Linked DNA regions of Sagittula sp. P11. The protein of the gene in region 1 binds, or shares a complex with, the protein of each later gene. Links are inferred from orthologs where the notes say so. Each region holds a gene or a part of one and is shown on either strand. Other genes may lie near its edges. The genes, in order: tldD and CDO87_RS04995.

Region 1 (10,986 bases):
CGGTGGTGAAGCCCTCGGAGGACTCGCAGGTGCCGACGGCGTGCAGGTGCAGACCGTGCTTGCCCGGTGTCAGCCCTTCGACACGGACATGGATCAGCATGCCCGCCGGACCGTCGGTCAGGGTGGCGGTGCCGATGCTCTCGTCGTCGGTGTTGATCAGGTCGGCCGAAGCGGTCTGCCCCGGCTGGTCCATCGCGGCCCCGTGGCTTTCGGCCCAGGCGCCCGATGCAAGCATCGCCGCCATGGCGGTGGTCAGCATGAAACGTGTCACGATCTATCCTCCTCTGGTTGGGTGCCCCTTGTCGGCACGGGCTTCCCGGAGGAGCCCGTGCAGGGGCGTACCATGGACCAACGCCCGCGTTGTCCCGGTGGTTCGGAGGTAGCGCAAAAAGGGCAGGACCCCACTCAGAGGTCCCCAGTCACGGATCCCAAGTCAGATCAGGCGGACCTGCGTGCCGATGGGCGTGATCTCGAACAGTTCGGCGATCTTCTCGTTATAGAGCCCGATGCAGCCGTCGGACGACCGGCGCCCGATCTTGCGCGTGTCATGGGTGCCGTGGATCAGGTAGGCGGGCCAGCTCAGGTACATCGCATGCGTGCCCAGCGGATTGTCGGGCGCGCCGCCTGCGACGGGCTTCCAGTCAGGGAAACGCTCCATCTGGCTGGCGGTGGGGGTCCAGGAGGGGCCGACCTTCTTGCGCACGATCTCCGTATAGCCGCGCTTCGTCAGCTCGTCGGACTTCGGCACGGAGGTCGGGTAGATGCGGTAATCGACGCCATCGGCCGCCCAGTAGTGCAGCGCGCGGCTTTCGGTATCGCAGACGATGCAGCCTTTCCCGATCTCCGAGAAATGGTCGCGCCAGTCCTGCATCACGAAGCTGGAGACGTTGCGCCGCACGTCCGCCGCACGCGCCGTGGCCGGGACGATCAGCGCCGCGGCCCCTGCCACGAGACCGGTGTTCAGCAGCTTGCGCCGGGTGATGCTCGACTTCGTCATGAAGGGATCCCTCCTTGTTGCCTGTTTCGATGCGGGCAACATGGAGGCGGGTGGCGGGTTTTGGAAATCACACATTCTTTACCACGAATGTGAGTGCTTTTTCGCAACAGATCAGACGGTTGGAGGCGGCTTTCCGCCTCCGTCGCCGGTCTGTCAGTCTTTCTTCGCCGCCTTCTTGGCCGCCGGCTTCTTTGCGGCGGTCTTCTTCGTGGTCGACTTTGTGGCGGTCGATTTGGCCGCGGCCTTCTTCGCCGGTTTCTTCTTCGCCTTCGCGGCGATCAGTTCCAGCACGGTTTCCATTGTCACGTCCGCAGGCTCCACGTCCTTCGGCAGCGTGGCATTGACCTTCTCCCACTTTACATAGGGACCGTAGCGGCCCTCCATGATGGAGATCTTGCCGCCATCGGGATGCTCGCCCATGTCGCGCAGCGCCTTGGCCGTCTGACGTCCGCGGCCGGGGTTCGCCCGCTTCTGCGCCAGCAGTTCGACGGCGTGGTTCATGCCGATCTCGAAGACCTCCTGGAACTCCTTGAGGTTCACGTAGACCGGTTTCTCCTCGTCCGGGAGCTGGTGCATGATGTAGGGACCGAAGCGCCCGAGGTTCGCACTCACGACGCCGCCATCAGGGTGCATCCCCACTTCGCGCGGCATGGTCAGCAGCGTCAGCGCCTTCTCCAGCGTCATGTCCGCCGGATCCCAGCCCGGCAGGAACTGGCCGCCCTTCTTGGGCAGGGACGCACGCGGCGGTTTCTTGTTCTCCGGCGTGGGTTCCCCGCGCTGCACGTAGGGGCCGAAGCGCCCGGCCTTCAGCCAGATCTCGTCGCCCTGATCCTCGCCCAGCAGACGCTCCTCGCCCTCGGCGCCCTCGCCCGCGATGGGGCGCGTGTAGGTGCATTCGGGGTAGTTGCCGCAGCCGACGAATCCGCCGGTGCGCGAGGTCTTCAGGTGCAGCCGTCCCTGCCCGCACTTCGGACAGATGCGCGGATCGCTCCCGTCCTCACGCGGCGGGTAAAGCTGGGGCGCAAGCGCCTCGTCCAGCACGTCCAGAACCTCCGAGATCCGCAGGTCGGACGTCTCGGCGATGGCCGCGCTGAAGTCGCGCCAGAACTTAGCGAGCAGTTCCTTGTAGTCCTCGGCACCTGCGCTGACCTGGTCCAGCTCGTCCTCCAGCGCTGCGGTGAAGTCGTACTCCACGTAGCGCTTGAAGAAGTTCAGCAGAAAGATCGTCACGATCCGGCCCTTGTCCTCCGGGAACAGACGGTTCTGTTCCTTGCGGACATATTCGCGATCCTGGATCGTCGTGATGACGGAGGCATAGGTGGAGGGTCGCCCGATGCCGAGTTCCTCCATCTTCTTGACCAGCGTCGCCTCGGTGTAGCGCGGCGGCGGGTTAGTGAAGCTCTGCGTGCCAAGAGTCGCGCCGTCGCCGGACAGCACCGCGGGCAGACCGCGGTCGGTGCCCTTCTCCATCGCCTTCGCGTGCTCGGACTTGAGCGCGCCCGCGTCGAACTTCGCCGGCTCGCCCTGCATGATCTGCGGCAGGCGCTTGTCGTCATCCTCGACCGGCTCGTCACGCCCCTCTTCGTAGACCTTCAGGAACCCGTCGAAGAGCACCACCTGGCCGGTGGCGCGCAGACCGACCTGCCCGTCGTCAGAGCCGATCTCGACCGTGGTCCGCTCCATCCGGGCGGCCTCCATCTGGCAGGCGAGCGTGCGCTTCCAGATCAGGTCATACAGCTTGCGCTGGTCGGATTCGGACAGGCGCAGGCTCTCGGCGTCCTTCGTCATGTCGGTCGGTCGGATGCACTCGTGCGCTTCCTGCGCGTTCTTCGCCTTGTTCTTGTAGACCCGCGGCGAGGACGGCACGTAATCCTTGCCGTAGCGCTCCGCGATGGCGTCGCGGCAGGCGCTGACGGCTTCCGGCGCCATGTCGATGCCGTCCGTCCGCATGTATGTGATGTGCCCGGCCTCGTAGAGCCGCTGGGCCGCGTTCATCGCCGCCTTGGCGCCCATGCCGAACTTGCGGCTCGCCTCTTGCTGGAGGGTGGAGGTCATGAACGGCGCCGACGGGTTGCGCGAGGCGGGCTTCGCCTCGACGCTCAGAACCTTCAGGCTGCGCTTGGCGACGGCATCCACCGCCATCTCGGCCTGAGTGGCGTTTTCGAGGTCGTAGCGGTCGAGCTTCTTGCCGGCGAGGCTGACCAGCCGGGCGTCGAACGTCTGGCCGCGCGGCGTCGCGAGTTGTGCCTTCACCTGCCAGTATTCGCGGGGATTGAACGCCTCGATCTCCATCTCGCGCTCGACGATCAGGCGGAGGCAGACGGACTGCACACGACCGGCCGACCGCGCGCCGGGCAGCTTGCGCCACAGCACCGGCGACAGGTTGAAGCCCACGAGGTAGTCGAGGGCACGGCGGGCGAGATACGCCTCCACCAGCGGCGCGTCGATGTCGCGGGGGTTCTTCATCGCCTCGGTCACGGCGGCCTTGGTGATGGCGTTGAATGTGACCCGGCTGACCTCTGTCGTCTTCTTGATCGAACGGCGCTTCGTCAGTGCCTCCTTCAGATGCCACGAGATCGCCTCCCCCTCACGATCGGGGTCAGTTGCGAGGATCAGCTTGTCGTCGGTTTTCAGGGCTTCGGCGATGGCAGCGACGTGTTTGCGCGAATCGTTCGCGACCTCCCACGTCATCTCGAAATCATGTTCGGTATCGACCGAGCCATCCTTCGGAGGCAGGTCCCTCACGTGACCGTAAGACGCCAGAACCGTGTAGTCGGATCCCAGATACTTGTTGATTGTCTTGGCCTTGGCGGGCGATTCGACGACGACGACGGGCATCTGGGACTGCTACCTCTACTGATTTCTTGGCGGCCTCGCGCGGCTGCTTTCCGGGCGGCGTATCGCGGCGCTAGATGTGGGGTGCAAGGGGTAATTGTCAATGCGGGCGGAAGAGCCGCGCTTGTCCCGGGGGTGTTCGGGCGTTGGCTGAACGCCGCAAAAAGGAGCCCCGGACATGCGGTTTCCCGCTTTCTAGCTGACCTTGCGTCGCCTGCCCCGGGGCGCGCGGGAGACCCCTGAAATCGGCAGAAGCCTTCGCGCCTATCGGATGGTCGAGACGTGCCCCGACGCCGGGTAGGTCTTCGGAGCGCCGCTTTTGTTTCGGGTCGATGGGCTGCGGGTGGTCGGCGCTGTCGCCCTTGGAATACTGGATCCGTTGCGCGGGGACGGGCGCACCATGACATCCCCCGATCTCTTCCCCAAACGCAGCCCCGATATCTTCGAATACGGCGGGCAGGAGGTGCAGGCCCTGTGCCAGCGGTCGGGCAACGCCTCGGTCGCGGGCCAATGGACCATGGGCGCAACAGACGCATGAAAGTTCGGGCCCCTTCTGCGCCACATGGCAGAGTGTAATCCCTTAGGCCTGCTGATTCAGCGTGGCACAAGCGAGAGAAAACCGCCCGGCTGACGCCTTATGCGCCCTTCCAGCTCCAGATCGGTGAGGGCCGGCGAGACGTGGGCAGAGGCCGCGCCGAGGTCGCGGATCAGCTGGTCCTCGGCCAGGGGCGACGGTCCGAGCCGGTCAAGGATGCGCGTGTGCAGATCGGCCGTCTGGCGCAGGGTCCGGGTCTCGGGCTCCGGCGCCTTCACCGAGTCAATGCCCGCCCTCGCCGGGTCCGGCAGGGCCAGTTCCGCCTGTGCCGATGTCTGGCCCTCCAGCCGCGGCAGCGCCTCGAGAACATCGTCGACGTGCCGCACGAGGTGCGCGCCGTCGCGGATCAGCATGTTGCAGCCCGCCGCCCGGGCGTCGAGCGGGTGACCGGGCACGGCCAGCACCTCCCGCCCCTGGTCGAGCGCGCCGCGCGCGGTGATCAGCGACCCGGACTTTGCCGCAGCTTCCACCACCACCACGGCCCGGGCCAGCCCTGAGACGATCCGGTTGCGCATGGGGAAATGGCGGGCGAGCGGCTGCATGCCCATGGGTTGTTCGCTGATCCGCGCACCGTGGTGAGAGACGATGTCATCCGCCAGCCCGGCGTTCTCTGCCGGATAAAGCACATCCACGCCGCCCGCCAGAACGGCGACCGTGCCGGTCCTGAGCGCGGCATGGTGCGCCGCCGCATCTATCCCGCGCGCCAGTCCGGAGACGACGCAATAACCCGCTTCGCCCAGTCCTTCGGCAAGGTTGCGCGCCATCCGCAGCCCCAGCGACGACGCGTTGCGCGCACCGACAAGCGCCACCATCGGACGGCTCAGCACGCGCGCATCGCCCACCGTCCACAGCGCCGGCGGCGCGTCGGAAAGGTCGGCCAGGTCTTTCGGGTAATCCGCCTCTCCGCGCAGGATCAGCCGGGCGCCGCACAGGCGGGCGGTCTTCATCTCTCCAAGGATCACGTTTTCGGGGCAGACGGTGTAACGCTCCACCCCCGCGGCCCTCGCCACTTCGGGTAGCGCGTCGAGTGCTGCGCGGGCCGAGCCGTGTTCGCCCAGAAGCCGCCAGAAGGTTGCCACGCCGACGCGGCGTGAGCGCAAGAGGCGGAGCCAATCCACACGAGCATCTTCCGTGGTGGGTGGGAGTGGGGGGTGAGTGGAAGAGTAGCTGTCGTCGCGCATCTTGGCCCCGCCGTCTTGCACCTTCATCCATAGCGTGAGGGTGGTTAACCGAAGGTAAACTCTGGCGAGAGAATTATTCCCGCGGTGCGCAGCCAGTGGACATGCCCTGGAAAAGCTTCAGGTCGGCGTGCCGTCACCCGGCAGGTCGCGCTCCGTACGTCCGACAATCACGCGCAGCATGGCAAGTTGCAGCACGGCCAGGAAAGGCCCCAGCCCGACCGTCAGCCCCGTGCCCACCACCGGCTTGAGCAGCGCACCGACGAAGAAACCGCCCAGCATCGCCACGCCCCAGCCGCCGAAGCCGCGCGCCAGAGGCGAGTGAAGCACGAACGCCCCGGCCAGGTGACCGATCCAGGTGAAGGCGACCGAGAACACCAGCACGTAGCCAACGACAACCAGCGCCCCCGCCGCGGGGTCCGAGACCGTCGCGACCATCAGCGCGAGCGTCACGACGGAAATCCCGGCGCCCAGCGTGGCGGCCAGCGTCGCCAGAATGGCCAGTCCGTGCTGCCGGAGTGTTGGCCGGATCACCGGCGCATGCACTGGGTGCCACCAGGGCAACGGGTCTGGCGTGTCAGACACCCGCACCGCCGACCGTCAGGCCGCCAATCATCACCGTCGGCTGCCCGACGCCCACCGGCACCCACTGCCCCTGCTTGCCGCAGTTGCCCATGCCCGGATCGAGCGCCATGTCGTTGCCAAGGGCGCGGATCTGCTGAAGCGCAGAGGCGCCGTCGCCGATCAGCGTGGCGCCCTTTACGGGACGGCCGACCTTGCCGTCCTTCACGCGGTAGGCCTCCGTGCAGGAGAATACGAACTTGCCGTTGGTCACGTCGACCTGTCCGCCGCCGAAGCCCACGGCCCAGATGCCGTCCTTCAGATCGCCCACGATGTCCTGCGGATCGGCATCGCCGCCCAGCATGTAGGTGTTGGTCATGCGCGGCATCGGGATATGCGCATAGCTCTCGCGGCGTCCGTTGCCGGTGGGGGTCACGCCCATCAGGCGCGCGTTCTGCCGATCCTGCATGAAGCCGACGAGCTTGCCGTCCTCGATCAGGACGTTCTTGCCGGAGGGCGTGCCTTCGTCATCCACGGTGATCGAGCCGCGCCGGTCCGGGATGGTGCCGTCGTCCAGCACCGTCACGCCCTTCGACGCGATCTGCTGTCCCATCAGACCGGCGAAGACGGATGTGCCCTTGCGGTTGGCATCGCCTTCGAGCCCATGCCCGATTGCCTCGTGCAGCAGGATGCCGGGCCAGCCGGGGCCGAGAACGATGTCCATGACGCCCGCCGGCGCAGGCTCCGCCTCGAGGTTGACGAGCGCGATGCGCAGCGCCTCGCGCGCCTTCGACTGCCATTCGACGGGCTCCAGCAGTCCTTCCAGCGTGACGCGCCCGCCGCCGCCTGCCGTTCCGGCCTCGCGCCGCCCGTCCTGTTCCACGATCACCGACACGTTCACCCGCGTCATCGGGCGCACGTCGGTCACAAGGCCGCCTTCGGGACGGAGGATCGCAACCTCCTGCAGCGAGGCAGCGATGCTGGCCGTCACCTGCACCACGCGGCTGTCGAGGTCGCGGGCGAAGGCGTCGATTTCCTTCAGGGTGTCCACCTTCACCGGAAAGCTCGCCCCGGCAATCGGGTCGGCATCGGTGTAGAGCGTGCGGTTCGTGCCCGGAGGCGGCGGGGCCATCACGCCGCCGCCGTCGCCCACCGCCAGACGCGCCGTCTCTGCCGCGCGCCTGAGGGAGGATTCGCTGATCTCCGTGGCATGGGCGTAACCGGCCACCTCGCCCTTCACCGCGCGCAATCCGAATCCTTCGGAGGCGTCGTAACTCGCCGTCTTGAGCCGCCCGTCATCCAGGACCAGCGATTCCGAGCGCCGCCGCTCAAGGAAAAGTTCGCCGTCCTCGGCCCCGGAAAGAGCCTCCCGCACCAGCGATACAGTGCGATCAAGATCCAGATGTGTCTCGAAAGGGCGGAAAAGTGCGTCGGACATATGGACCTCTGGATTGATCTGGATCAAGTAAAGCGGCGCTTTGCCGCAAGCTCAAAGCTTTCACGGGTGGAAAGAATATGGTTTCTAGACCGCCAGAACGCAACGGTATGCCGCGGAGGAGGACGGGCGCCAGCCTGCGCTTCCTTTTTGCATGTATATCAAGTCATTCCGGGTCGGCGGGCCCGTGCACAACTCGAATCGATCAGGGTGACATATGACCTTCAAGACGATGATGACGGGCCTACTCAGCGCCTTTGTCGCCGCGCCGGCCTTGGCGCAGGACCTGCCCGTTGTGGGCCGCCCGCACCAGGGTGGCATGGGTTTCCAGCCGGCCTCCACGGAACTGGCGCGTGACCTTCAGTGGCTCGACGGCATGATCCTGGTGATCATCACCGCGATCTGCCTGCTGGTGGTTGCCCTGCTCGCCTTCATCGTGGTGCGCTACAACCAGAAGGCCAACAAGACGCCGGGCACCTTCACGCACAACTCCCCGCTGGAGATCGCCTGGACCATCGGCCCCATCGTGATCCTCGTGTTCATCGGTGCCTTCTCCCTGCCGGTGCTGTTCAAGCAGCAGGAAATCCCGGAAGGCGACATCACCATCAAGGTGACCGGCTACCAGTGGTACTGGGGCTACGAGTACGTGGGTGAGGACCTCGCCTACGACAGCTACATGATCGGCTCCCCGGCGACCGGCGGCGACAACCGCTACTCCGAAGACGTGCAGACCATGCTGACCGACGCCGGCTACACCAAGGACGAGTGGCTGCTGGCCACCGACACCGCCGTTGTCGTGCCGGTCGGCAAGACCATCGTGATGCAGGTCACCGGCGCCGACGTGATCCACTCGTGGACCATCCCGGCCTTCGGCGTGAAGCAGGACGCGGTCCCCGGCCGCCTCGCAGAGCTGTGGTTCACCCCGGAGCGCGAAGGCGTCTACTTCGGCCAGTGCTCGGAACTCTGCGGGATCGCCCACGCCTATATGCCGATCACCGTCAAGGTGGTCAGCCAGGAAGCCTACGACGCATGGCTCGCCGCGTCGAAGGACGAAGGCTGGTACACCGACGTGCGCGCGGCACTGACCAACTGATCGCCCCCGGCGACATAGACATGATGCGCAGGCCGGGACCGCTCCCGGCCTGCGCTGCACCAAACCGACCATGGCACTTCAGGCAGGAGCCGACATGAGCGACGCCAGCTTCGAAACACGCACCCAGATGGGCACCGAGATGCGGGCCGACTCGCAGGAAGCGCAGTTCGGCGACTATTTCGCGCTGCTCAAGCCGCGTGTTATGACGCTTGTGGTGTTCACCGCCTTCGTCGGCCTGCTTGCCGCGCCCGTGGCGATCCACCCGTTCCTCGGCTTCTGCGCGGTGCTGTTCATCGCCATCGGCGGCGGTGCGTCCGGCGCCCTGAACATGTGGTACGACTCGGACATCGACGCACTGATGAAGCGCACCGCCAAGCGTCCGATCCCCGCGGGCAAGGTCGACCGTGAAGACGCGCTGGCCATCGGCCTGACGCTTTCCGCCTTTGCCGTCGTCTTCCTCGGCCTCGCGACCAACTGGCTGGCCGCATCCCTGCTGGCCTTCACCATCTTCTTCTACGTCGTGATCTACACGATGTGGCTCAAGCGCTCGACACCCCAGAACATCGTGATCGGCGGCGCCGCCGGGGCCTTCCCCCCGATGATCGGCTGGGCCGCCGCCACCGGCGAGGTCTCCACCGCCTCCGTTCTCATGTTCTGCCTGACCTTCCTCTGGACGCCGCCGCACTTCTGGGCGCTCGCGCTGTTCGTCCGCATGGACTACGACAATGCCACCGTGCCGATGCTGACTGTCACCCACGGCCGAAAGTCGACCCGCACGCACATCCTCGTCTACACCGTCCTGCTGGCCGCCTTTGCCATCGGGCTGGGCTTCACGCAGGTTGGCGGGCCGGTCTACCTCGCCACCGCCATCGTGCTGAACGCGCTGTTCCTGAAAGGCGCGTGGACCATCTGGCGCCGCGACGAAGCCGCCTCGGAGGCCGACAACTTCAAGGCCGAAAAGGCGTTCTTCAAGCTGTCCCTGCTCTACCTCTTCGCCCACTTCGGCGCGATCCTCGTGGACGCAGGGCTCGAACGCTTCGGGGTGCTGTCATGAGCATCAGCCGCGAACACGAGCTTCACAAGCGCCGCCGATCCCGCAACATCGGTGTCGGGCTGGTGCTGGGTGCGTTCATCGTGATCGTCTTCGGAATGACCATGGTGAAGATCAACCGCGGCGACTTCCAGATGCAACCGGCTGCGGCAACACAGGGAGACGGCAATGGCAATTGATCCAAAGACCAAGACCCTTTTCCAGACGCTCGGCGTCGTTGTCTTCATGGGCGCGATGGCCTGGGCCTCGGTGCCGTTCTACAACTGGTTCTGCCGCGTCACCGGCTTTGGCGGAACCACGCAGGTCGCCGAAGCCTCGGCCAAGCGCGACATCCTCGACCGCACCATCAAGATCAAGTTCGACGCCTCGAAGGACCGCGGGATGCCGTGGGAGTTCAAGCCCATGCAGACCGAGATGACCGTCCGCATCGGCGAAGAGGGGCTGGCGTTCTACGAGGCCTACAACCCGACCGACCACCCGGTCGCCGGTCAGGCCACTTACAACGTGGCGCCCTACCAGGCAGGCGGCTATTTCAACAAGATCGAGTGCTTCTGCTTCACCGAGCAGGTCCTGATGCCCGGCGAACGCGTCGAGATGCCGGTCAGCTTCTTCGTCGACCCCGAGATCGTCGACGACCGCGACGCGAAGTACACCAAGCATATCACGCTGTCCTACACCTTCTACGAGATCGACCTGCCCGAAGAAACGCAGGCCGCGCTCGATATCACTGGCGATGCCCCCGGCATCGACGATAAGACCGATGCGAAAGCATCCGTGAACTAACGCCTAACGAGGGATTGCCATGGCGCATGCTAAGAACCACGACTACCACATTCTGAACCCCTCCATCTGGCCTTTCCTGGGCGCAGTGGCCGGGTTCATCATGCTCTTCGGCGCGGTGCTGTGGATGAAGGACATCACGATGTGGATGTTCCTCATCGGCTTTGTCGGCGTCCTCTACACCATGTTCGGCTGGTGGAGCGAAACCGTGAAGGAGAACCTGGTCGGCGACCACACACCCGTCGTGCTGATCGGCCTGCGTTACGGCTTCATCCTGTTCATCATGTCGGAGGTGATGTTCTTCTTCGCGTGGTTCTGGAGCTTCTTCAAGCACGCGATCTACCCGATCGACCCGAACGGCATGAGCCCGGCTGTCGACGGTGTCTGGCCGCCGGCGGGAATCGAGACGTTCGACCCCTGGCACCTTCCGCTGATCAACACGCTGATCCTGCTGTGCTCCG
Region 2 (10,860 bases), 2.3 Mb from region 1 along the record:
CGCATTCGGGGCGCGATTATCCGCCGAGCTTCCTTGCGACAACCCAGCTGGACGAGCGGACGATTCGCTCGTCAGAGGATGCCTGGGTCGACCGGCTGTTCGATTCCGCCCCCGAACATGGTGCCCCGCTGCTGCGCGCCGGTGCGCCGCGCGCCTACGTCGACCTCAACCGCGCGGTCGACGAACTGGACCCGGCGCTGATCGAGGGGGTGCGCCGTTCGGGGCACAATCCGCGCGTCGCCTCTGGCCTTGGCGTGGTGCCGCGGGTCGTGGCGGGCGGACGGGCGATCTATCGCGGCAAGCTGTCCCGGCTGGAGGCGGAGCGCCGTCTGCAGCAGATCTGGCGGCCCTATCACGAAAAGCTGGCGTCGCTGCTGGCGCAGTCGCACGCGGTCTTTGGCGAGGCGATCCTGATCGACTGCCATTCGATGCCGCGCGAGGCGCTGGACGGCGCGCTGCGCAACGGCGTGCCCCGGCCCGAGATCGTGATCGGCGACCGCTTCGGCGCCTCTTCGGCGGCCGACGTGGTGGAACGGGTGGAGGCGGCCTTCCGCGCGGCCGGCTTCGTGGTGGCGCGCAACACGCCCTTTGCCGGGGCCTATTCGACGCAGGCCTACGGGCGTCCGCTGCGGAACCAGCACGCGGTGCAGGTGGAGATCGACCGCTCGCTCTACATGGACGAGAGGAACATCTGCCCGAGCGCGGATTTCGAGGACGTGCGGCGGGTGCTGCGCGGCGTCGTGGCGGAACTGGCCGCGATGGGCGCGCGCGATCAGGGCCAGCTCGCAGCGGAGTGACGGGGGCCTTCGGGCCTGACGCGATTCGCGGGGCGGCTGCTGTGCCGCTCAGCCGAACAGCCGGTCGAGCGCGCCGTCGAGCGGCGCGGGATCGTCGATCTTCAGCCTGACAGGGACGGTCAGCACGTGGCGGCGCATGTCGGCGGGCAGGCGGACGGCGTCCTTTTCGGTGGTGACGAGCTGTGCGTTCATCCGGCGCGCGTCCTGCACGAGACGGGTCAGGATGGCGGCGGTCAGCGGCTGGTGGTCGCCGAGCGCCACGGTGCCCTTCACGTCGGCGCCAAGGCCCCTGAGGGTGGCAAAGAACTTTTCCGGATGGCCGATGCCCGCGAAGGCGAAGGCGGCCGTTTCCTGCCAGTCCATGCCGGTCTGCAACGGCTCCAGCGCGCCGGTCAGGTGGGGAATGCCCACCTGCGCGCCCCATGTGGCAGCAAAGCGCTGCTGCGCGGCGGAGGGGCCGATGGAGAGAAGCAGGTCGGCACGGGCAAGGCCCGCCGCCACGGGTTCGCGCAGGGGGCCTGCGGGCAGGCAGCGGCCATTGCCGAAGCCCATATGTGCGTCCACCGTTACCAGCGTCAGGTCCTTGCGCAGAGCCGGGTTCTGCAGCCCGTCATCGAGCACGAGGACGTCGGCGCCCGCAGCCTCGGCCGCGCGGGCGCCCGCGGCGCGGTCCTTTGCCACCCATGCCGGGCAGAAGGCGGCGAGGAGGAGCGGTTCGTCCCCGGTCTGGTCTGCGGTGTGGCGGAGCGGATCGACCTGCACCGGGCCGTCGAGCGTGCCGCCGTAACCGCGCGACAGGACATGCGGTGTCAGGCCGCGCTCCTGCAGGCGCTGGACCAGCGCGATGGCGGCGGGGGTCTTGCCGGTGCCGCCCGCGTTGACGTTGCCGACGCAGATCACCGGGATGCCGGGGGCATGGTCCGGGGCGCGGGCCACGCGGCGCGCGGTGGCGCGGGCGGTGAGCGCGGCCAGCGGGGCCAGCGCGCGGGCCTGCCACGCGGGGGCGTCGGGCGGGGTGAACCAGAAGCGCGGCGCCTGCATCAGACCGCCCCGCGTTCGTCGAGGACCTCGGCCACTTCGGCGATGACCTTGTCGACCAGTTCCGCCCCGGAGGAGATCACGTCCCATCCGGCATGCGCCATGGCCGCCGCCTGGTCGGGGGCGACAAGGTGCAGCACCGCCGTCGCCAGCGAATCGGCATCGCGGACGATGCGTGCGGCCCCGGCCTCCACCAGCCGGGTGTAGCTGCGCAGGTGGCCGCCGACGTTCGGACCGTAAAGGATCGCGGTGCCCAGCGTCGCGGCCTCGTAGGGGTCCTCGCCGCCGACGCCGGTCAGGAGCGAGCCGCCGAGGAAGGCCAGCGGCGCGATGCGATACCACAGGCCAAGCGCCTCCGGCCCTTCGGTGATGATGACCTGGGTGTTTTCGTCCGGGGTGTCGCCCTCGTCCCAGAGGCAGAGCCGGAGCTGCGCCTGCCGGGCGGCGCGGACGATCCGCTCGGCGTCCTGCGCGCAGGCGGGGACGATGACCAGCAGGAGGCGGTGGTTGAGGCGCACGGCCTGCCGGTGGGCGGCGAGGATGTCGTGGGTTTCCGCGCCGCGCAGGCGGGCGGCCAGCCACACGGGGCGGCCCGCCATCAGCCCCGCGACCTCCTCGTGCTGGGTGTCGGCGCAGGGCAGGGGCATCTCCGTGTCCATCAGCGGGCCTGCGGCATGGATGCGCGCGGCCTCCATCCCCAGCCGCCTGAGGCGCCGGGCGGCGGCCTCGTCGGTGGCGTAGAGCGTGTCGAACAGCGCCAGCGCCGCAGGGGCCGGATCGGGCAGCCAGCGCGCGGCGGCGGGCGCCACGGGCGGCGTGTCGGCGAGGTCGAGCGCGACGAGATGCGCGCCCTCCTCCGACAGCGCGTGCAGCAGGGCGGGGCGCAGGTTGGACCCGGCCCAGAGCACCACGTCCGGCTTCAGGTGCCGCGCGTAGGCGGTGCAGTCGGGCAGCCGTTCGGCGGGCGCGGGCAGGTGCAGCGCCTCGCCCGTGGCGGGCGTGTCGCCGGACAGCACGATCTCGGTGTCCGGGTGGTGGCCGTTCAGGCGGGCGCAGAGGCTGGCCAGCGCGCGGCCGCGTTCCTCGCCCGAGGCCCAGGCCCAGACGAGCGGCCCCGGCGGGCGCGGCGGCAGCGGTTGCGGCTTTTCCGCGCCCGGGCCGCGCGTCGTGGCCAGATAGGCCTGGAGCGACAACGCGCGACTGCTCAAGGCGTCAGCCCAGTTCTTCGGTGGAGGAGGCTTCCTTGCCTTCCTCTCTCAGCCGGTGCAGGTGGGCGATGAAATAGCGCATGTGGGCGTTGTCCACGGTGCGCTGTGCCTCTGCCTTCCATGCGTTGAAAGCCTCTTCGTAGTTCGGAAAGATGCCGACGATGTGCAGGTCGTTCACGTCGCGGAACACGGTCTTTGTGGGGTCTTCGAGTTCGCCGCCGAAGACGAGATGGAGCCGTTGCATGCGCTTCTCCTGAAGGGTGGGAGCCGGGGTGACGGGCCATGACCGTAGTCATCGCGGGGACGGGGTCAAGCTTCCCACGGGGCGTTTCGGGTGTCGTGCCAAATACTTCGTTACCGGTTGCGGGCCTTTGCCGCCGAACCGGGCGTCCCCGGTGCCGAGGCGCTGAGACGCGCCATGAGCGCGCCGTGCAGGCCGGGATTGGCCGCCACCAGCCCGTCGACCTGCGGATGCGGCCCGTTGAAGCGCAGCGGCAGGCCGCGGCGGTCGGTGACGGTGGCGCCTGCCTCCGACAGGATCAGCGCGCCGGCGGCGATGTCCCATTCCCAGCTTGGCCGGAAGGTGAACATGGCGTCGTAGCGCCCCTCCGCCACCAGTGCCTGCCGGTAGGCCAGCGAGGGGCGGTGGTGGCGCTTCACCTGCGGCACGCCGCCGGGCCAGTGGTGCGGGTCGAGGTTGGGCCGTGTGGCCAGCACCTCCGCATCGGCCAGCGCGCCGCGGGGCGAGACGGCGATCGTGTCGCCGTTCAGCCGGGCACCGCCGCCCAGCCGGGCGCTGTAGAGCGCGTCCAGCATCGGCAGGAAGACCACCGCCGCCTGCACGATCCCGTCCTCGACCACCGCCAGCACATGCGCCCATGCGCGCGAGCCTTCGATGTAGGAGCGCGTGCCGTCGATGGGGTCGACGATGAAGACGCGCTGCTTTCCAAGCCGGGTGTCGCCGTCGGGCGTTTCCTCCGACAGCCAGCCGTAATCGGGGCGGGCGGGGCGCAGGATCTCCTTCAGGGCCGTGTCCACGGCGAGGTCGGCGCGGGTCACGGGGCCCGCGTCGTCGTCCTTGTAGCGGATATCGAGGTCCTGCCCGATGAAGCCGGTCGCGATCTCGCCCGCCCGGCGCGCGGCATCGGTCAGCAGGCGCAGGTCGGCGTCTGCCTCAGTCTCCGGCAAGGGTGAGCCCCTCGACCAGCAGCGACGGCACCACGCGGGACAGCCACGGGCGGGCGTCGTTCGCGGGGGTGATGACGCGCAGCATCTCGCGTAGGTTGCCCGCCAGCGTGACGCCGGAGACCGGGTAGGCCAATGCGCCGTTCTCCACCCACCAGCCCGCCGCCCCGCGCGAGTAGTCGCCGGTGTTGGGGTTGATGGTGGAGCCGATCATCGAGGTCACCAGCAGGCCGCTGCCCATCTCGGCCATCAGCTCTTCGCGGGTCTTGTCGCCCTGCGTCAGTTCGAGGTTCCAGACGGTCGGAGAGATCCCGCCCGAGACGGAGCGCGCGGCGTTGGCGGTACTCTCCATCTCCAGCTTGCGGGCGTTGGCGAGGTCGAGCGTCCAGCCGGTCAGCACGCCGTCGTCGATCAGCTTGCGGGTCCGCGTCGGCAGGCCTTCCGCGTCGAAGGGGCGGGAGGCGGAGGTGCGCGGGCGGTGCGGGTCCTCGATCAGCGACAGGCCCTTTGGCAGGACCTCTTCGCCGAGGGCGCCGCGCAGCCAGGACGCGCCGCGCGCCACCGATGCGCCGTTCGACGCGGCGACGAGGTGGCCGATCAGCGACGAGGAGATGCGTTCGTCGAAAAGCACGGGGTAGGCCCCGGTCTTCGGACGTTTCGGGTTCAGCCGTTCCAGCGCGCGGGTGGCGGCGGTGTTGCCGATGTCCTCGGCAGAACGCAGGTCGGACTGGAAGATGCGGCTGTCCCCGTCGTAGTCGCGTTCCATGGCCAGCCCGGTGCCCGCCACGGCGACGCAGGACCGCGAGCGCCCGGTGCGGCGGTAGCCGCCGACAAAGCCGTTGGACGCCGCCAGCGCCACGTTCTGCGCCGAGTAGGTGGCGGAGGCGGAATGCACCATGGTGATGCCCTTATGGGCCAGCGCCGCGGCCTCTGCCCGGCGGGCGTCGTCCTCGAGCTCTGCCGGGGCGGGTTCGGCCGTGGGGTCGGCCAGTTGCAGCGCGTCCATGTCCCAGTCGCGCGCAAGCTGCGAGGGGTCGGCAAGGCCGGCGTAGGGGTCTTCGGGTGTCTCGCGGGCCATGGCGACGGCGCGTTCGGCCATGGCGGTCAGCGCCTCGGCCCGGGTGTCGGAGGTGGAAACGCTGGCGACCCGCTTGCCGACAAAGACCCGCAGCCCGAGGTCGCGCCCCTCGGCCCGTTCCGCCTGTTCCAGCGTCCCGGCGCGCACGTCGATGGACAGCGACGTGCCTTCGATGGCGATGGCGTCGGCGGCATCGGCGCCGGCTTTCTTCGCGGCGTCGAGCAGGGCCTGGGTCAGCTCGGTCGGGGTCTGGGACATCTGCAGCCTTTCGTCGGTCGTTGTCCCGAGGTAGGGCGCCGCGCGTCGGGGTGCAAGCGTTTCGCGGAAGGGCGTGGGGCCGGGCCCTGCCGGTCAGCGCGGATCGCACTCCACGAAGGCGGTGAAGGCGGCGGCCCGCTGGGCCAGGTCCTCGGGCGGGAGCGCCGCGTGCGGTGCGGCGTGGCGCGGAGAGATGCCTTGCGCCGCCAGGAACCGCGCGGCCACCTCGGCCCTCACCGCGAAGTTCACGTTCTGGGGAATGTCGCGCAGCTGGTCGGCGATGGAGAGCGCGTCGAGCTTGGCCACCACGACGCCCACCACCGAGCCATCGGCACCGATCAGCGGCCCGCCGGAGTTGCCGGGCTGAACGGGTGCGGTGATCTGCATGGTCGCGATGTCCCCCGACAGCCCGGTATTGGCAGAGACCGCGCCGCGCGTCACGTTCATCCCGCCGAGGATGTGCGACAGCGGATACCCCAGCGCGGTCACGTCGGAATTGAGCCGCGCGGGCGCCTCGGAGAAGGTGGCGACCGCGGGGGCCGGGCCGTCCGAGAGAAGAAGCGCAAGGTCGCTGTCCGTGGCCTCCGCCAGCAGGCGGGCGGGCAGGCCGTCCACGCGGATCGTGGTGCAGTCGTCGGTGACATGGGCGTTGGTCAGCACGTGCCCCTCTGCCGAGACGTAGAAGCCGCTGCCGGTGCTGGCGGCGCGGGGCGGCAGCGCCGCCTCGTTCGGGGTGGGCGCGTCCTGCGGGCGCCGGTCGAGGGTTGCCAGCAGCGGCGCCGCGGCCTTTCGTGTCCGGTCGAGCCGCCCGCCCCGCGTCACCGCAAGCGGCGCCGCCAGTCCCGGCGCGATGCTGGCCGCCACCGCCCCGAGGAGCGCACGGTCAGACGCCTCTGCCGACAGGACCACCGTCGACCACGTGCCGTCGATGTAGTCGGAGCGGACATGGCGCAGGGTGCCGTCCGGGCCGGTGATCCGGGTCACGGCCAGGCTGGCGTCGCGGGTGCGGATCGCCGAGCCGCCCTCTGCCTGAAGCGCCACGGTGTCGCGGTGCAGGGCCTGCGCCTCTGGCCGCGAGAGGGTGGCAAAGCGGTAGCGGAGAGAGGACCCGCCGTGGTCCCAGACGGTAAACGCGCCTTCCGGCGGGGCGGTGGCCGCGGTCGTGGCCGGGAAAAGGAGCGACAGCCCCAGCGTGTCGAGGTGCCGCCATGTCCAGCCGTCCCGCGCGATGCGGTCCGTCAGATCCTGCGCCAGTGCGGCCATGTGCAGCGCAGAGGGCGCGGTGCCGTAGGCGGTGTGGACGAAACCGTGCATCGCCGCCTCCGCACCGGGGGGCCAGTCGGGGATGATTGGGGCGTCGAGCGTCCCTTCGAAGGCCAGTGCGACCTGAAGGAAACGCCGGTCCTGGATCGAGAGGTCCTCGGCGGTGAAGGGGGCGGTTAGGTCGACCGTCTCCTGCGCCAAGGCGGGCCGCCACGGGGGCAGGGCCAGCAGAAGGAGCACGAAAAGGGTGCGCAAAGGTCCGGTCATGAAAGATCGCAGCAACGAATGGTCTGTCCGGGCAGCCTGCCACGCGGACCCACGCGCGGCAATCGCTTCCGCCCCGGCGGTGTCCGCTGGCAGCGCAGGCTTCGGCCGGTCAGGGGGCCTTCTGCGTCACCGCCACGATGGGACCCATGCGCCGCCCGAGGTCGTTGCGCCCCAGTTCCGGCGCGTAGAGCCGCGAGACGTTGCCGTCGAGGAACAGCGCGTTGGGCAGCTTCAGACCGTCGCGGAAGAAACGGCCGAACTCGTGGAAGGTCACGAGGCTCTGCGAGATCGCGAAGACCGCGCGCTTGCCGTCCTTCGAGGTGCCGACGCCGTTGCGGATGTAGCGCGAGGTTGAGTCGGGCAGGAAGCGGGGGTGCAGCTCTCCGCCGATCACCAGCATCGGGCCGGACTGTGTCGCGTCGCGGCAGGCGGGTTTCGCGGCAAGGAAATCGCGGGTCTCGTAGACGCGGGCGCGCTTGTCGGTGATGCAGAGCACGCCATTGGGCAGCAGGCCGAAGTTGCCCGGCCCGGGGGAGGAGATGACGCGCATCTCTTCCTTGCCGTCCTCGACGTAGTGGCCGACCGGGGCGCGGTCCTCGTGGTACATGCCGGCGTTCATCGCGAAGGCGAGCGTCTCGCCGTTCTCGGCCAGCATCGCCTCCAGCCGCGAGAACTGGCCGATGGGCTGGCCGTTGGCGTCGGCGCGGAAGAGGCGCAGGTCCTCCTTCGTGGCGTCGACCTCGCAGACGGCGTAGCGGATCGACTCGAACTCGACGTTCTGGCAGGTTACCGCGCCGGAGGGCGCTGCCACCGAGGCGAGCAACGCCGTCAGCGCAAGGCAGACACGGAGCATGGGGTCAGCCCTCCACGTCGCGGCGCACGGTTTCGTCGGAAAACAGGCGCCGGGCCTCGTCGAGATTGTCGAAGGTTTCGTCCAGGCGGAAGCGCAGCTCGGGCGCGAACTTCAGCGTCAGCCCCTTCGAGACGGCGCGGCGCAGCTCGCCCTTGTTGCGGTCGAGGAGCGCGAACATGTCGTCGGCGTTCTGCCCGCCCAGGGGCACGACATAGGCCGTGGCGACCTTGAGATCGGGGGAAACGCGCACTTCGCCGACCGTGATCGAGAGGCGGTTGAGCTCCGGATCGTGAACGTCGCCGCGCATGAGCACATCCGACAGCTGACGCCGGATGACTTCGCTCACCCGGAGCTGACGTTGGCTTGGCCCGGGGCCGTCTTGGAATCTGTTGCGTGCCATGGGGGGAGAAGTAGAGCGAAGCTGTCGCTTTGCCAAGCGCCGACGACCGCTGTATGGGATCGCAACGGACTTGAGGAGTGTGGACGATGACGGATCAGCCAGGTGTCGTTGTAACGGGCGTTTCCGGACGCATGGGTCAGATGCTCGTGAAGGAGGTCATGGCCTCGGACCGGCTGACCCTTGTCGGCGCACTGGAGCGCGAGGGCCACGACTGGGTCGGGCGCGACCTGGGGCTGGCCATGGGCGCTGCCGAGATGGGCCTGAAGGTGAGCGACGATGCGCTCGAGGCGTTCTCGCGCGCGCAGGCGGTGATCGACTTTACCGCCCCGGCGGCGACCGTGGCGTTTTCCGAACTGGCGGCGCAGGCGCGGGCGGTGCACGTGATCGGCACCACGGGGCTGTCGGATGACGACATCGCCGCCATCGACCGCGCGGCGCACCACGCGGTGGTGGTCCGGGCGGGGAACATGTCGCTGGGCGTGAACCTGCTGACGCGGATGGTGAAGCAGGTGGCTTCGGCTCTGGATGCCGACTGGGACATCGAGGTGATCGAGGCGCACCACCACCACAAGGTCGACGCGCCCTCGGGCACCGCTCTGATGCTGGGCGAGGCCGCGGCGGAGGGGCGGGGGGTGAAGCTGGCGGATGTGTCCGACCGGGGCCGCGACGGGATCACAGGCGCGCGGAAGCGGGGCGACATCGGTTTCCACGCGATCCGCGGCGGCGACATCATCGGCGAGCACGAGGTGCTGTTCGCCACGCCGGGAGAGCGGATCGTGCTGAAGCACGTCGCCTCCGACCGGACGCTCTTTGCGCGCGGCGCGCTGAAGGCCGCGCTCTGGGGGCAGGACAAGGGGCCGGGTCACTACGACATGCTGGACGTGCTGGGACTGGGCTGACGGCGTCCCCGCGCCCTGACCGGCGCGCCGCCCACCCGCCCACCCTCGGCGCCCCGCTCAGCGCGCGGGGACGCCGGGGTGTGGGGTCAGGCAGGGAGTTTATGGCGCATTTGTCCGGTTGGGTGAAGGCCGGGTCGTTCGGGTTTCTTTCACAATTGCGATGTTTGGCGGAAATCCGGCGCTGGTGTTTCGCGCTGGCGGCCGCAGGATACGATGCGTGCCGTTCTTTCGATAATCCGATATTCTCATTGGCGCCCGCAGCCCTTGGATTGCTTCCAGGTTGGCGAGGTGTCTCGAGATGTGATCCCAAAACCCTATACGATATTTATGGGTTGCGCGGATGATCTGATGTCCCGCCTTAGAGGTTTGCGCCGACTTTATGGCTGCGATCCATTCGCTGGAACTTGTTTTTTCCCGATGTTGGTACAGCAGGGCTTCCCCTGCGAAAGCGCGGTTATGACGCTTTGGGCGTGAGGCGACGTCTGGGATGACTTGCACATTTCAGATATTTTGGGGATTGAGTTGTGTTCTGAAGGTGGCCGCTGGCGTGAGGCGCGCTTGTACAGCCGCGACGGGTTACGGCACGGGGTGTGCTCCTCGGAAACTGGCGCTGACCGGCCCGCTCAGGTGCGTGGCCTAGAAGTCGATGGCGAGGCCCTTCTTCTCCCAGTCGCCGTAGCGCACGGGTTCCGGGCCGTCGCGGCCGCCGTACTCCTTGGGGAGGGCCTTTGCCTCGGCCTCCGCCTTCGCCCGGCGCTCCGCCGCTTCGGCAAGGGCGCGTTGCGCGGCGGGGGGCAGGTCGCTTTCGGGGGTCTCGGGCATGACGGTCCTCGCTGGGCTTTCCTAGGGCGATGGCTGTTGATATAGGCGCCCGGTGCCGTCCGGGGCAAGCCCGGGCCAGATTCCGGAGACTCCATGGCAGACCCCAGCCCGGCCCGTCTGGCCGCCGTCGACCTGTTGGACATGGTGCTGGTGCAGCACCGCCCGCTGTCGGAGACCGACCGTCTCGACCGGCTGGAGGCGCCCGACCGCGCGGCGGCGCAGCGGCTGGCGACGGAGGTGCTGCGCGCGCTGGAGCGTGCCGACCGGGTGCTGAAGCCGCATCTCAGGAAGGCCCCGGCGGGGCGCGTCATGAATATCCTCAGGCTGGGCGCGACGGAGCTCTGCACCGGCGGTGCCGCGCATGGCGTGGTCAGCGACTGCGTCGAGATCGCCGCGCGCGGCAAACGGACGCAGGGCGCGAAGGGGCTGGTCAACGCCGTTCTGCGCAAGGTGGCCGAGACAGGCCCGGCGGAGTGGGCGAAGCTTCGGGTGCCGCGCCTGCCGAAGTGGCTGCGCGCCCCGCTGGCGGAGGCCTGGGGCCCGCAGGCGGTGGCGGCGATGGAGCGCGCGCATTTCGCGGGCGCGCCGGTCGACCTGACGCTGAAAGGCGACCTGCCGGAGGGCTTGCCGGGCGAGACGCTGCCCACCGGCTCGGTGCGCCTGAAGGACGCGGGCCAGGTGAGCGCGCTGCCGGGCTTTGCCGAGGGCGCGTGGTGGGTGCAGGACGCCGCCGCGGCGCTGCCGGTGAAGCTGCTGGGCGACGTGACAGGCCTCGACGTGCTGGACATGTGC

What was found.
Region 2: the proteins of tldD (region 1) and CDO87_RS04995 are in contact, whole or in part, in a solved structure (PDB 5NJ9), measured with the Escherichia coli proteins. The link is inferred for Sagittula sp. P11 from one-to-one orthologs.

Annotation. Positions count from the first base shown.
Region 1 is NZ_CP021913.1:3,298,361-3,309,346, reverse strand. The notes cover bases 5,394-8,346. They hold tldD (metalloprotease TldD), read right to left. Parts: upstream 7,605-8,346; coding sequence 6,183-7,604; downstream 5,394-6,182. Other genes in these bases: coxB (cytochrome c oxidase subunit II), read left to right, coding at 7,819-8,346; CDO87_RS16030 (hypothetical protein), read right to left, coding at 5,726-6,190; dprA (DNA-processing protein DprA), read right to left, coding at 5,394-5,608. In the rest of the region: CDO87_RS16050 (superoxide dismutase family protein), read right to left, coding at 1-271; CDO87_RS16045 (L,D-transpeptidase), read right to left, coding at 434-997; topA (type I DNA topoisomerase), read right to left, coding at 1,151-3,835; CDO87_RS26815 (hypothetical protein), read left to right, coding at 4,233-4,370; more of dprA, read right to left, coding at 4,427-5,393; more of coxB, read left to right, coding at 8,347-8,694; cyoE (heme o synthase), read left to right, coding at 8,789-9,748; CDO87_RS16010 (hypothetical protein), read left to right, coding at 9,745-9,924; CDO87_RS16005 (cytochrome c oxidase assembly protein), read left to right, coding at 9,914-10,528; CDO87_RS16000 (cytochrome c oxidase subunit 3), read left to right, coding at 10,548-10,986. UniProt on the Escherichia coli protein: Metalloprotease involved in CcdA degradation. Suppresses the inhibitory activity of the carbon storage regulator (CsrA).
Region 2 is NZ_CP021913.1:1,017,604-1,028,463, reverse strand. The notes cover bases 3,392-6,218. They hold CDO87_RS04995 (TldD/PmbA family protein), read right to left. Parts: upstream 5,565-6,218; coding sequence 4,218-5,564; downstream 3,392-4,217. Other genes in these bases: CDO87_RS04990 (S1C family serine protease), read right to left, coding at 5,658-6,218; CDO87_RS05000 (3'(2'),5'-bisphosphate nucleotidase CysQ), read right to left, coding at 3,398-4,231. In the rest of the region: CDO87_RS05020 (N-formylglutamate amidohydrolase), read left to right, coding at 1-797; lpxK (tetraacyldisaccharide 4'-kinase), read right to left, coding at 846-1,838; CDO87_RS05010 (3-deoxy-D-manno-octulosonic acid transferase), read right to left, coding at 1,838-3,028; CDO87_RS05005 (DUF4170 domain-containing protein), read right to left, coding at 3,048-3,287; more of CDO87_RS04990, read right to left, coding at 6,219-7,094; CDO87_RS04985 (phosphodiester glycosidase family protein), read right to left, coding at 7,204-7,947; 30S ribosome-binding factor RbfA, read right to left, coding at 7,952-8,347; dapB (4-hydroxy-tetrahydrodipicolinate reductase), read left to right, coding at 8,434-9,246; CDO87_RS04970 (DUF1674 domain-containing protein), read right to left, coding at 9,883-10,068; CDO87_RS04965 (RsmB/NOP family class I SAM-dependent RNA methyltransferase), read left to right, coding at 10,162-10,860.